3 regions of the Amycolatopsis sp. cmx-11-32 genome follow, and region 3 is predicted to be linked to each of the others. Evidence: riboswitches for the same ligand, from Rfam matches in the RefSeq annotation. Region 3 holds a riboswitch; each other region holds the start of a gene.

The links. Region 3 has a riboswitch for S-adenosylmethionine ahead of thrC (threonine synthase). Riboswitches for the same ligand answer to the same signal wherever they lie in the genome.
Region 1: it holds a riboswitch for S-adenosylmethionine, as region 3 does, so the genes downstream of both, ACM6LR_RS13245 (methionine ABC transporter ATP-binding protein) here and thrC (threonine synthase) in region 3, are expected to answer to the same signal.
Region 2: it holds a riboswitch for S-adenosylmethionine, as region 3 does, so the genes downstream of both, ACM6LR_RS16860 (aminotransferase class V-fold PLP-dependent enzyme) here and thrC (threonine synthase) in region 3, are expected to answer to the same signal.

What each region holds. Positions count from the first base shown of each region.
Region 1 covers NZ_JADNQN010000004.1:166,192-170,958, forward strand. Annotated here, with positions in the region: gene ACM6LR_RS13235 (DUF222 domain-containing protein) at 1-53, opposite strand, end outside; gene rsmA (16S rRNA (adenine(1518)-N(6)/adenine(1519)-N(6))-dimethyltransferase RsmA) at 302-1,138, shown strand; SAM riboswitch class I at 1,383-1,473, shown strand; gene ACM6LR_RS13245 (methionine ABC transporter ATP-binding protein) at 1,684-2,694, shown strand; gene ACM6LR_RS13250 (4-(cytidine 5'-diphospho)-2-C-methyl-D-erythritol kinase) at 2,816-3,781, shown strand; gene ACM6LR_RS13255 (ATP-binding cassette domain-containing protein) at 3,849-4,767, shown strand, end outside.
Region 2 covers NZ_JADNQN010000005.1:154,156-158,922, reverse strand. Annotated here, with positions in the region: gene ACM6LR_RS16875 (RluA family pseudouridine synthase) at 1-264, opposite strand, end outside; gene lspA (signal peptidase II) at 261-824, opposite strand; gene ACM6LR_RS16865 (hypothetical protein) at 849-1,445, opposite strand; gene ACM6LR_RS16860 (aminotransferase class V-fold PLP-dependent enzyme) at 1,465-2,829, opposite strand; SAM riboswitch class IV at 2,863-2,977, opposite strand; gene ACM6LR_RS16855 (M23 family metallopeptidase) at 3,141-3,824, opposite strand; gene ACM6LR_RS16850 (potassium/proton antiporter) at 3,956-4,767, opposite strand, start outside.
Region 3 covers NZ_JADNQN010000011.1:87,920-92,686, forward strand. Annotated here, with positions in the region: gene ACM6LR_RS28735 (EamA family transporter) at 1-533, opposite strand, end outside; gene rpsT (30S ribosomal protein S20) at 895-1,155, shown strand; gene holA (DNA polymerase III subunit delta) at 1,208-2,191, opposite strand; SAM riboswitch class I at 2,327-2,459, shown strand; gene thrC (threonine synthase) at 2,471-3,736, shown strand; gene ACM6LR_RS28755 (ComEC/Rec2 family competence protein) at 3,754-4,767, opposite strand, start outside.

The DNA.
Region 1 (4,767 bases), on a different contig from region 3:
TCACCTTCCGGCAGATTCAGCGGGAAGGCCTTGGGAATGTTTGTGCTGGTCATCCCTCGATTGTCGAGGTTGAGTCGAACGAATGCACGGTATCGATCGGGTGCACGTTGATCACGCTCCGGCGATGTGAACCTGCACCGATCACCCTGGCGTATGACACGGGTCAGCTGGGAGAATCCGTGAGGATGGCGCGAGCGAGTTGCGGCCAAGCGGAGGCTGGCGCTGTCCTCGGGGCCGACTGGGGCTGGGGTGGTCGTCCACCGGCCAATCGCGGCTTACGAAGGCTGGCTACGATCGTCGAGTGACTGAATTGCTCGGGCCTGCGGAGATCAGGGCGCTGGCGGCCGAGCTGGACGTACGGCCGACCAAGAAGCTCGGCCAGAATTTCGTGCACGATCCCAACACGGTGCGCCGGATCGTCGACATTTCGGCAGTCGGCGAAGGTGACGTCGTGCTGGAAGTCGGGCCGGGGCTTGGCTCGCTGACACTCGGGCTGCTCGCGACCGGTGCCGAGGTCGTCGCGGTCGAAATAGACCCCGTACTGGCCGGGCGGCTCCCGAACACCGTGGCCGAACGCGGTGGGGCCGAAAGGCTGACGGTTGTCGGAGCGGACGCTCTACGGATCACGGTGGACGACCTGCCTCAACGGCCGACGGCGCTCGTCGCGAATCTGCCGTACAACGTCGCCGTTCCTGTTGTGCTGCATCTGCTCGCCGAGCTGCCCTCGTTGACCAGTGGTCTCGTAATGGTCCAGACCGAAGTCGCCGACCGGATGGCGGCCGGCCCTGGCAGTCGGACTTACGGAGTGCCCAGCGTCAAGCTCGCGTGGTACGGGAAGACACGTAAGGTCGCCGCGGTACCTCGCTCGGTGTTCTGGCCTGTTCCGAACGTGGATTCAGCCCTCGTCGCTTTCGAGCGAGGCGAAGTGGTGTCGTCCGTGGAGAGGAAGCGGCTGTTCGCCGTGGTCGATGCCGCTTTCTCGCAGCGGCGAAAAACGCTGCGGGCGGCTTTGGCGTCATGGGCCGGTTCCGCCGAACGTGCGGGGGAGTTGCTCGAAAAGGCGGGTATCGACCCCAAGACCCGCGGTGAACAGTTGGATGTTCACCAGTTCGCCCGTATCGCGGCAGCGACTGACTGATCGCCGTCGCAGGTGTGACCGGCGCCGCGCGGGCGAGTCTCGGCTGAGGTCAGCACGACAGCGTAAATCCTCTTCTCGATCCGTCTGGTCCAACCTGTCTTAGCAGGCAGCGGCCTGACGCGATCCTGAGACCTCAGCCGTGGTCTCAGGATGCGGACAGCAAATCCTGTATTATGGACACGACCAGACGTGTGATCTGCGCCTACGCGCTTGCTTTCATCTAGTGGGATCGGTTTTACTCAGTGAGCCATCCCGAGCGACTGAGAGACCTGGCTCGCCGAAGTCGCAGCAACCACCCTCAACAGGGCAGGTGCTACCGCCAGGACCGATGGAGGCTGTGCCTAATGAACAGGGTCACCCACCCGCTCCTGCTGACCAGGCGACGCGTCGTCGATGAAGGTCGCCGCACGGTAAGTGCGTGTCGACGCTCCACCGTTACTGCCTGAGTCTTTCCCTTACCTCTGAAGCCCGTCCGTTCTGGACGGTCACTCGGTGACGGTTGGCGCGCTCGAAAGAAGCAGCGCCCCCTTTGCATGGAGCCCTTCGTGATCACTGTCGAAAACCTGTCCAAGTCCTTTCCCCTCAACGGAAATCCCGTCGTCGCCCTGCGCGATGTCAGCGTGGACATCCAAGCAGGCTCGTTGTTCGGAGTCGTCGGTCCGGCCGGCTCCGGCAAGTCGACCCTCGCTCGTTGCATCGGACTTCAGGAGCGCCCGGACCGGGGCGTGGTCCGCCTCGACGGCCTGAACACCGGGACCCTTGACGGCCGCCGCCTGCGGGAGATCCGTCGGCAGGTCGGTGTCGTGAGCACCAAGCCGGAGTTGCTCGCCGAGCGCACCATCGCCGGCAACATCGCGTCGCCGCTCGAACAGCTCGGCCTCGACGGGCCGCAGCGCCGTAACCGGGTCGGCAACCTGCTCGATCTGGTCGGACTCACCCCGCGAGCGGGGCAGCGGCCGGGTGATCTGACCGAGGGGCAGCTGCGCCGAGTGGCCATCGCCAAGGCTCTGGCAGCCGGGCCGTCCGTGCTCTTGGCTGACGACCCGACCGCCGGTGTGCAGCCCGAAGAGTCCGGCGCGGTCCTGACCGTGCTCGACCGCGCGCGCGCCGAGCTCGGAGTCACCGTGCTGCTCACCACTCCTGATGCCGGTGTGGTCCGCCGTGTCTGCGACGACGTCGCGGTTCTTGAGGCTGGGGCGATCATCGAACGTGGAACCGTGCTCGACCTGGTCTCCGACCCGACCAGCCGGACCGCGCAGGCGCTGCTGCCCTCGATCGAGACCGGACGGGCGCAGACGTCGAAGTACGACCGCGCGGTGGACGTCGTGCTTGTCGGTTTCGCATCGGTCGGTGCGCTGCTGCCTGAGGCCGCCGGTCGCTTCGACGTCGAACTCGCCACCATCGGGGGCGGCCTGACCCGGATCGGCGACACGCCGGTCGGCAGGTTCCGTCTCGGTGTGCGCGGTGAGCGCGCGGATGCCGCGCTCGCCTGGATCGCCGAACGCGGTGGCCACGTGACCCACCCGGTCCGCGGGCCGCAGGGCGTCGCTGCCTGACTCCTCCACGACCGGGCCGCTCAGGACGAAATCCGTCCAGGGCGGCCCTTTCGTGTCTGACTCGTCCTGTTCTCTTTCTCCTGGTGGCAGCACAAGTGGAGCGGCCACGTAGGCTTGACTCGTGCTCGCCGTCGTACCGCCCCCAGTAACCGTCAGGGTTCCCGCCAAGGTCAACCTGCACTTGTCGGTCGGTGACGTACGCCCGGACGGCTACCACGAGCTGGTGACCGTGTTCCAGGCGCTTTCGCTCACTGACGAGGTGACCGTGGCGGTCACCGAGGACCCGGGCGTCGAGGTCTATGGCGAAGGAGAAGGTTCCGTACCGACCGGGGCCAACAACCTCGCGTGGAAGGCGGCGCAGGCGCTGGCGGCCCACGTCGGCAAGGCCGACGGCGAGTCCAAGGTCCGAGTGGTGCTTCGCAAAGGCATCCCCGTAGCCGGCGGGATGGCCGGGGGCAGCGCTGACGCGGCCGCGACCCTGGTGGGGCTCGCGTCACTTTGGAAGCTCGACATCTCCCGAGACGAACTGGCGGGTATCGCCGCCAAGCTCGGGAGCGATGTTCCTTTCGCCCTTTACGGTGGGACAGCGTTGGGTACCGGCCGAGGCGAGCAACTTGTGCCGGTGTTGTCGAGGCACACGTTCCATTGGGTTCTGGCGTTCGATCAGCGTGGTCTTTCGACCCCTCGGGTGTTCGGAGAACTGGACAGGTTGCGTGAAGAGGGCAGTCCGCCTCGGATCGGTTCGCATACTCCGGTGGTCGAGGCGCTGGCGTCCGGTGACCCGCGGCAGCTGGCACTGCTTCTCGGCAATGACCTGCAGGCGGCCGCCGTCTCGTTGCGTCCCGGGCTGCGTCGCACGTTGCGGGCGGGAGTCAACGCGGGTGCGCTCGCCGGCACCGTGTCCGGGTCTGGGCCGACCTGCGCTTTTCTGTGCGCGGATGCCCAGTCTGCAGTCGAGGTCGCCGCGGAGCTGTCCGGTGCGGGGGTCTGTCGCACGGTGCGTGTCGCACACGGGCCGGTTCCCGGCGCCAAGCTGGTAGGCGGAGACGATGCGCCGCGGCCGGCTCCGCCTCGAGTACACGCGTGAGGATGTCCGAAATGGACGTCGACTAATTCGTTGTGGTGCAAGCTTTTTGGAAAGGATCGGCTGAGGCATGGCCAACTTGGTCAACCTGGAGTCGGTGAGCAAGTCCTTCGGGGTGCGCCCGCTGCTCGACGGTGTTTCGCTCGGCGTTGCGGAGGGGCAGCGCATTGGCGTCGTCGGTCTCAACGGGGGCGGGAAGACGACGCTGCTGGAGGTCCTCGCGGGGATCAGCGAGCCGGATACGGGACGGGTGAGTCAAGTCCGTGGCTTGCGGATGGCCGTGGTCACCCAGCGAACCGAACTCCCGGTCGGCAGCACAGTCGGAGACGTCGTGCTGGAGCGCTACGGCGCCGAACATGAGTGGGCCGCTGACGCGCGGGTCAGGTCCATTATGGATGGTCTGGGGATCACTGCTCTCGGTGTCGAAACGTCGACGGCGAACCTGTCCGGTGGCGAACGCCGCCGTGTCGCATTGGCGGCGGCTCTCACCGGTGAACTCGACCTCGTGGTCCTCGACGAGCCTACCAACCATCTCGACGTCGAAGGTGTGCGCTGGCTCGCGGATCACCTGCTCAACCGCAGGATCGCGGTCGTGGTCGTCACCCACGACCGGTGGTTCCTCGACACGGTCGCGAGCGTGACCTGGGAGGTCTCCAACGGTCGCGTCGAGCAGTACGAAGGTGGGTACGCGGACTGGATCTTCGCCCGGGCCGAGCGGGCGAGGCTCGCGGCGACGGCCGAGGAGAAGCGGCAGAACCTGGCCCGCAAGGAGCTCGCGTGGCTGCGTCGCGGTCCGCAGGCCAGGACTTCGAAGCCGCGCTACCGCGTCGAGGCGGCGGAGGCACTGATCTCCGACGTGCCGGAGCCACGTGATTCAGTCGAGCTGCAGGCGTTCGCCCGCCGACGGCTGGGGAAAACCGTGCTGGAGGTCGAGGACGCAACTTTGACCGTCGGTGACCGCACTCTGCTCGATCACGTCACCTGGCGGA
Region 2 (4,767 bases), on a different contig from region 3:
ATCGTCGTCGTGCAGGATCTTCATGCCGTCGACGTGTTCCGCGACGACCTCGATGGGCGAAGCCGGATCGGGAAGGGTCACTTCGAGCAGTCCACCGGCGGCCAGCCGGTCCGACTTCCCGGCGGGCCTGCCGTCGAGCAGGATCTCGCCGGATTCGGCCAGTTCCGCCACGACCGTGCGGGAAAGTCCCAGTAGTTTCGCCAGACCCGCGTCGACACGCATTCCGTCGAGCCCGTCGGGAACGGGCAGCATACGCGCGCTCATTCGGTTGCCGCTTTCTTCTTGTCCTTTGTAGACGATCCGTCGTAGTCCTTGCCTAGCAAGGAAAGAGTCACGATGAGCACTCCGCCGACGCAGATCGCGGAGTCGGCGACGTTGAAGATCGCCCAGCCCTGCCCGTTCGGCGCGAACGCGGAGATCATGTCGACCACGTGGCCCTGCAGCGGGCCCGGCGCGCGGAAGATCCGGTCGGTCAGGTTGCCGAGCGCGCCCGCCAGCACGAGGCCGAGGCCGATCGCCCAGCCGACCGAGCGCAGCCGCCGCGCCAGCCAGCTGATGGCGACCACGACCGCGGCCGCGACCAGCGCGAGCACCCAGGTCAGCCCGGTCGCCATCGAGAAGGCGGCGCCGGGGTTGCGCACGAGCTGGAAGTACACCAGCCCGTCGAGGAACTCGACCGGCTGCTTGCCCTCCAGCGTGGACACGGCGATCTGCTTGGCGAGGAGGTCGATCCCCCACAGCACCGCGGCGACGACGAACACCACGGCGACGCGCTTCTTGGGCAGCGGCGGCGACGGTGGCGCGGTTTCGGGCTCAGTACTCACTCACCCATTGTCCACTGAGCGTGCTCAGGTCTCCTCGGCGGCCGTCTTCGGCCTGCTCAGCAGCGCCGTGAACGCCCCGGCCAGCGCGACCAGCGACGACAGCACTAACGCGAGCTGTCCTTGGGCGAGCACCACCGCGCAGAGCACGAACGCCGCGGCCACGACCAGTACCAGCACGCTGCGGTCCAGCCAGGCGAGCAGGATCAGCCCCAGTGTCAGCAGGACCGCGCTCCGCGCGTCGCCGTCCATGTCGAGTTCCCAGTAGCCGACCAGATCCGCCAGCACGATGGCGACCAGGCCGCCGAGGGCGATCGCGAGGATCCTCCACCACCGCACGGGCTTCGTCCGCCAGGCATAGAACAGCACCGTGCCGAGGTAGACCGCGAGCACGGCGAACAGCCAGTTGTCCAGCCGGCTCATGCCGACGACCGAGACGGCGGACGCGGCCTCCCGGCTCATCTCCACGCCGTACAGGTTCTGGTAGTAACCCTGTTCGCCGCGGGGCGGGTAGCCCATCCAGCCCCCGGAGCGGCGCGGATCCCCGGCCAGCGCCACCACGATCAGCTGTGCGAATCCCAGCAACGCCAGCGGAAACCAGTAACGCGGTCGCTCGTTCCCCATGCGGGGTGAGGGTAGTGGGTCAGGCGCAGAACGGGGGCAGCTCCCGCGGATCGTTCTCCGGCACCCAGCGGCCCTCCGGCTTCTCGTACTGCCAGCGGGCGCCGCGGGCGACGATCTGACGCAGCGCCAGGACGACCCGGTCCACATGTTCGGTGGTGCTGCCGAGGCCAAGGCTGACCCGGACGGCCTGCTGGCCGGTCGAACCGGCGGCGGAGATCAGCCGCTTGGTGGCGATGTGCGCGCAGAACGCGCCGTCCCGCACGCCGATGCCGTACTCCGCGGACAGGACCGCGGCGAGCCAGCCCGGTTCGAAGCCGTCGACGACGAAGCTGAGCGTGCCGACCCGGTCGACCGGCGCGTCGAACAGCCGCAGTTCGGCGAAACCGGGGATGGCGGCGAGCCCACGCCGCAGCCGCGTCAGCAGTTCGTCTTCGTGGGCGACGATCGCGTCCCAGTTCCCGGAAAGCGTCTCGCAGGCGACACCGAGCGCGTAGACGCCGACGGTGTTGGGGGAACCGGCTTCGTGCCGCTCGGCGCCGGCGTTCCAGACCACGCCGAAGTCTTCGGAGTCGCGGGTGACGAGCTTCGTCGCGCCGCCACCGGCGAGGTACGGCTGGGCGGCACGCAGCCAGTCGGCGCGGCCGATCAGCGCACCGGCACCGAAAGGCGCGTACAGCTTGTGGCCAGACAGCGCGATGTAGTCGACGTCCAGTTTGCGCACGGAGATCTTGCGGTGCGGCGCGAGCTGCGCGGCGTCGAGCGCGATCCGGGCGCCATGTCGTCGCGCGACGGCGGCGATCTCCTTGACCGGCAACAGTTCCCCGGTCACGTTGGACGCGCCGGTGATGACGACCAGCCGCGAGCCCTGCGGGCAGTCGGCGAGCGCTTCGTCCACCGCGGACACCGCGGCGAGGCGGGTGCGGGGCGTCTCGATCCGGCGGACGTTCGGACCCTTCCACGGCAGCAGCGCGGCGTGGTGGTCGGTGTCGAACACGACGACCGACGTGTGCTTCGGCAGGCTGCGCGCGAGAAGGTTGAAGGAATCGGTGGTGTTGCGGGTGAACACGACGGTGTCGGTCGACCGCGCGTCGACGAAGTTCCGCAGGCTTCCCCGCGTGCGCTCGTAAAGCTTGGTGGAGACCTGCGACGCGAATCCGGCGCCGCGGTGGACGCTGGCGTACCAGGGCAAGAATTCGTCGACCGCGTCACGCACCTTGTCCAGACAGGGAGCGCTCGCCGCGTGATCGAGGTTGGCGTACCCGATGTCGCCCCCGGTGACCAGCGGGACCCGCAGATCGGCGCACGCGACCGTCGGGATTTCGTGTGTGACAACGGTTTCCGCGATAGTGGCGGGGGTGCTGGTGCGTTCGAGAGCGAGTGTCATCGTCATCCTCCGGGCCAGGGGACCCCGACGAGGATCCCGCGCTTGCCCGTCGCACCACGCGACGAGCCAGGTCCTCACCCGGGGCACCCCACCGCGGAAGGAGGGTTGCCGGTCAGCTAGCCGGGGCTTGACGCTGACACTCGTGACCTACGAACGAAGTTAGCCGATGCACCGGCGATCAAGCCACCCCTTGCCCGCATGGTGAGACGCCGGTCACGCATTCCGCAACCGAGGAGAACCCCCGCAATTAGTCCTCTAGTTGCGATAGATGCATGTGCAAGTACCGCAACTAGAGGACGAAACGCGGGAGGTCAGACGCGGAATCGGCCGGGCAGGGGAATGGTCGAACGGGACGAGACCTCGGTCGCCGTACCCGAGTACTGATCGGTGCCCGCGGTGAACTGCCAGCCGCCGAAGATCTTGCGGTCGACGGCCTCGCCGTGGGCGTCGGCGACCTTGGTCGAGAGCTCGTCGTAGGACACGCCGTTCCAGTTGCCAGCGCCGACACCGAAGTCGCGCGAGTCGCCACCCTTGACGGTGGCTGTGGGCAGGGTCCACAGGGTGAAGTGCACGTGGGCGCCGGTACTGCGGCCACCACAGGGCAGCGCGTTTCCGGTCAGGCCGAGGGCGTCGCCCGGGACGACCCGCTGGCCGTCGGTGACCGAAATGTCCTCCATGTGGTAGTACCCGGTCCGCCAGCCACTCGCGTGGTCGATGGTCACCCAGTCGCCCCCGTCGCAGTGCTGAACTCGGACGGTGCCCGCCAGCGGCGCACGCACGGTCTTGTTCCCAGGACTGAAGTCGATGGCGTTTTTCACGCCGGAGGTGCCGTTGTCCGAGTGAATTCCCGCCGAGTAGACCGACTGACCCGTGTCGAACGGCAATCCGAACGCGGGAAACGCGCCGGCCGCGGAGGCTACCGGAGCGGAGAGAACCACCCCGACGAGTGCAGCCGCAGCCCCCAGAACGGCGAACCGTGCAGGAAGTTTCGTCACCTTGCGTACTCCTTAACCCGTGACACTCACCCATTCGATGGAGTCAATTGCGGGAAAGGTAGTCCAAAAGGGGGACGAAGAGGAAGAAGTTTCTGAGATCAACCGACGAACAGCTGGTGCCGGTTCGTGACCTATTGGCCGGATTCGCCCTTCCACCTGGCGAGGCGACCGGCCCGGTCGACGGCACGGAGCCGTCGTTCGGCCGCGTCACGCGCGTCGGAGGTGGTCACGACGAGTAACTGATCGCGTTCCTGGAGCCGGGTGTTCTTGTTCGGCGTGAAGCCGGTGCCGTCCCGGACGAGCAGGCTGATCGTCGCCCCGACCGGAAGCCGCAGTTCGGCCAGGTAGACGCCGTGCATCTTCGACCCGGAGTTGATCCGGACCTGCAGGAGTTCGGCACCCATCTCATCGAGTGGCGCGGAGTCGACGTCGATTTCGTGCGCTTCGGTGTGCTGAGCCAGCCCGAGCACTCTCGCGAGCGGGGTCAGCGTCGCCCCCTGAAGCAGGGTCAGCACGATGACCAGCACGAACACCGCGTCGACCAGCTCCTGCGCGCCGGGCACGCCGGACGACAGCGGGATCAGTGCGAGCACGATCGGGACCGCCCCGCGTAACCCCGCCCAGGACAGGAACACCTGTTCTCGCCACGGGATCTTGAACGGCAGTGCCGACAGCACCACTGACAGCGGCCGGGCGAGCAACAGCACGACCGCGCCCGCGACCAGGCCCTGGACCAGGCTCTCGAAGATCCTGCTCGGCGATGCGAACAGGCCGAGCAGCACGAACAGCCCGATCTGCGCGAGCCAGCCGAGCCCTTCGGCGAAGGACAGTGTGTCCGACCGGTGCGGCAGCTTCGAATTCCCCAGCACCAGGGCGGCGACGTAGGTGGCGAGCAGGCCCGACGCGTGAGCCAGCTGCCCACTCGAGTACGCCACGACGCAGA
Region 3 (4,767 bases):
ACCGAATGCGCGTCCCACAGCGTGTAGGCGGCGATCGTGAGCCCGGTCAGGAGCCCGTACCCCACGCCTTTGCGGCGAGCGACACGGTCCGCGGCGTCGGCGTGGGCAGGTGCTCGCCCGGTACCGATGACCAGCACCCCGGCGACCACGAGGAACGCGCCCACCAGCCCGAGTGGCCCCGGCCGCTCACCGAGCAGCACGACGGCCGCGAGCACCGAGATCAACGGCCCGGTACCGCGGGCGACGGGATACACGACGGACAGATCCCCGACTGCGTAACCCCGCTGGAGGACGACCCCGTAGGTGACGTGGAACACGGCGGTGACCGCGGCCGCGAGCAGCCACGTCCACTGTGGACGTTGCGGCTCCACGGCCAGTGAGACCGCCATGGCGGGAGCGAGTAGGACCGCGGAGAGGCTGTAGTAGGCCCAGACGAACCGGGCTCCGCCGCGACGGATTCGTTTGGCGGCCAGGTTCCAGCCCGCGTGGATGACGGCGGCGATGATGACGAGGGACAGGGCGGTGACGTTCACTACGGACCTTTCATGTTTTCCGCGCACACGGAAAACATCGGTCCTCCAGGCTTTTGTCCCGTCAGATGAACGGTGGCGCCTCCAGCCCCGCCGATGGTGCCGCTCGGACCTGTCCCACCTGCCCTGATTGTGTGTTTCGCTGAACGGGCAGGCGACGGAACCCTAGGCACTACGCTCATCACCGTACCCCGAACACTCGTCCGGAGGCGGCCGCGATCCACCCTCGGACGACTGTTAAGCTTGCCCCTTCATCGCTGTGTGGCATTCCGTCATGGAGGAAACCCGCGCCGCTTTCACGAGCGCGCAGGGCCGGTCACAGCGCGGCGGTGAAACCACCGAGAGATTCAAGAGGAGCGCCCCCGTGGCCAACATCAAGTCGCAGATCAAGCGCATCACCACCAACGAGAAGGCGCGTCAGCGCAACCAGGCGATCCGGTCCTCGGTGAAGACCGCGATCCGCAAGTTCCGCGAGGCCGCCGACTCCGGCGACAAGGCCAAGGCGCTGGAACTGCAGAAAGACGCGGCCAAGAAGCTGGACAAGGCCGTGACCAAGGGCGTTCTCCACGCCAACCAGGCCGCCAACAAGAAGTCCTCGCTCGCGAAGCGCGCGAACTCTCTCTGATCGGCTTTCGAAGGGCCCCGGCGACGCGAGTCGCCGGGGCCCTTCGCCATGTTCAGCGGCTTGTGCCGTGGGCGGCGACGACTTCCAGGATGGCGCGTTCCAGTGCGTACTCCGGGTCTGCCGCGACACCCTTGACTTCGGCATTGAGCCGGGCGACGACCCGCATCGCGGTGGCGAGACCGTCCTGCCCCCAGCCGCGGGCCTGCCCCTGCGCCTTGCGCACCTTCCACGGCGGCATCCCCAGCTCACCCGCCATCTGGTTCGGGTTCCCGCGACCGGCGCCGGACACCCGCGCGATCGTCCGGACGGCGTCGGCGAGAGCGTCCGCGACCAGCACGTACGGAACACCCAGCTGCATCGCCCAGCGCAGCGACTCCAAAGCCGCCGCCATGTCCCCGGCGACGGCCTTCTCGGCGACAGCGAACCCGTTCACGTCCGCGCGGCCCCGGTGGTAGCGGCGGACCGCCTGCTCGTCGACCGTTCCCCCGGCGTCCGCGACGAGCTGTGTCGCGGCCGACGACAATTCGCGCAGATCCGAGCCGACGGCGTCGATCAACGCGAGCACGGCGGCACCGTCGATCTTCCCGCCGACCCGGCGGACCTCGTTACGGACAAAGGATTCCCGCTCGGCGGGCTTGGTCAGTTTCGGGCACTCGACGACCTCCGCCCCGGCCTTCTTCAAGGCCGCGGGAAGCGCCTTCGCAGCCTTGCTCCGACCGCCTCCGCTGTGCACGACGACGAGCACGATGCCGTCGGCGGGCGCCTTGACGTAAGCCATCACCCCGTCGGCGAGCTCCTGCGAGATGTCATGCGCGGATTCGAGGACGATCACCCTGCCCTCGGCGAACAGTGAGGGGCTGACCATCTCCGCGAGCGCGGGGACTGTGAGGTCCGACACCCTGATCCGGGTGAGGTCCGCCGTCGGATCGGCCGCTTTGGCCGCGTCCGAAGCGCCGCGGACGGCGCGTTCGATCAGCAGCTCTTCCTCACCGAGAACCAGGACCAGCGGCGATGGGGCGGAAGCTTGCGTCGTCACGGTGACGATCCTGCCACTCCTCCTCTCGTGTGCTTTGTCCGGTGATGTGTTCCGGGCACGGTGGCCCCACGCGAGGCCCATGTCGTACGGTGTTGGCGAGGCGACGCGATGACACGCGTGCCGACAATCGAATACCGCTCATCCAGAGGGGCAGAGGGAACGGCCCGATGAAGCCCCGGCAACCGGCGTCAGCCTGTCATCCCGCGATCGCGGGATAGCTGACGAACACGGTGCCAATTCCGGCCCGCCACGGCGGGGCAGATGAGGAAGGACCTCGCGATGACCGCAACCCTCGGCACGACCTCCACCACCAAGACCCCGGATCTCGGACCCGCCGTCGAACTGGTGTCGAAGGAAGAGGGACACCGGCAGCCGCTCGCCCCCGAGTTCGTTTCCGCGGAGGACTTCTCGCCGCTCGAGGTCGCCTACGACTTCGGCCGCGTGCGCCGCGAGGACATCGAAGCCGGGCCGAAAAACATCTGGCGCTACAAGAAGCTCCTTCCCGTTCCCTCGAACGTCGAAGAAATCCCCAACACCGAACCCGGCGCCACCCGGCTCATCCAGGCCGACAGGCTCGCGAAGGCGTTGGGCGTCAAGAAGGTCTGGGTCAAGGACGACACCGGCAACCCGACCCACTCGTTCAAGGACCGCGTGGTCGCCGTCGCGCTGGCCGCCGCACGCGAGTTCGGGTTCGACGTGCTCGCCTGTCCGTCGACCGGTAACCTGGCCAACGCGGTCGCCGCCGCGGCCGCCCGCGCCGGCTGGCGGTCGGTCGTGCTGATCCCGAAGACCCTCGAGCGCGCCAAGATCCTCACCACCGCCGTGTACGACGGTGACCTGATCGCGGTCGACGGCAACTACGACGATGTGAACCGGCTCGCCACCCAGCTCGCCGCCGAGCAGGAAAGCTGGGCGTTCGTCAACGTGAACGTCCGGCCCTACTACTCGGAAGGCTCCAAGACACTGGCCTTCGAGGTCGCCGAGCAGCTCGGCTGGCGGCTTCCCTCTCAGATCGTGGTGCCGATCGCCTCCGGTTCCCAGCTCACCAAGGTGGACAAGGGTTTCCGCGAGTTCGGACAGCTCGGCCTCGTCGACGAAACGCCGTACAAGGTGTTCGGCGCGCAGGCCACCGGCTGCTCCCCCGTCTCGGCGGCGTTCCGCGCGGGCCGCGACGTCGTCCAGCCGGTCAAGCCGGACACGATCGCCCGGTCGCTGGCGATCGGCAACCCGGCCGACGGCCCGTATGTCCTCGACGTGGTCAAGCGCACCGGTGGCTCGATCGAAGACGTCAGCGACGAAGAGGTCGTCGAAGGTATCCGGCTGCTCGCCCGCACCGAAGGCGTCTTCACCGAGACCGCCGGTGGGGTCACCGTGGCGACGGCCAAGAAGCTCATCGAGACCGGCAAACTCAACCCGGACGAGGAGATCGTCCTGCTGATCACCGGTGACGGCCTCAAGACGCTCGACGCCGTCGAGGACAAAATCGGCCCGAAAGCGACCGTCAGCGCGTCGGCCGACGCGGTCCGCGAGGCACTCGGCATCTGAGTTCCCGCCGGCCCGCCTCAAGAACGAGGCGGGCCGCGGGGCTCACCCCTGCGCACCAAGGCGAGGCCTCGCGCGTCGGCGACGACCGCGGTGTCGCCGTCCGTGTCCGTTCTGGCGATCGAGGCACCGACAGCCGCCAGGTTGTCCAAAGTGGACTTGTTCGGGTGACCATAGGTGTTTCCGGCACCGACACTCACCAACGCGGCCCGTGGCGCGACGGCGTTGAGGAAATCCGGTGCCGTGTAACGGCTTCCGTGGTGCGGAACCTTCAGGATCTCGGCACACAGATCGGTTCCCTCGGCCATCAGGTCCGCCTGCGCGGCGAGTTCGACGTCGCCGGTCAACAGTAACCGGCCCGCCGGCGTCCCGGCCCGCAGGACGACGGAGCCGTTGTTGATCACCGTGCCGTCTTGTTCGAGGACCGATCGTCGAGTGACATACCGCGGCCCCAGTACCTCCAGCGACAGCCCCGGCCAGTCCAGCCGTTGCCCGATCCCCAGTTCCAGCAAGGGAATTCCACGACGCGCGGTCTCGTCGGCGACCTTCCGCCACGCCCAGGCGGGAGCCCGGCCCGGGCCGACGGCGACCGCACCGACCGACCTGCCCTCGAAAACGGATTCGAGACCGCCGATGTGGTCGGCGTGCAGATGGCTCAGCACGATCAACGGCACACGGTCCACCCCGAGCCTGCTCAGGCATTCGTCGACCGGTCCCGGTTCCGGCCCGGTGTCGACCAGGACCGCCCTCCCCGGCTCGGCCGTGGCGAGGACGACGGCGTCACCCTGTCCGACATCGCAGGTGACAGCGCTCCACGAAGCCGGTGGCCACGCCGGGGCCAGCACCCGCACCGGCACGAAGACGAGGAGTCCGCCCGCCAAGGCGACCGCCAGCAGGATCCTGGTGTGACGCAGCCGGACGGTGACGAGCAAGACGACGAGCAGACCGGCTGCCAAAAGCCCGCCCCACCAGCCATCCGGCCAGTCCACGACCGCTCCCGGCGCGCGAGCGCCGTGGCGGGCAACGGTGATGAG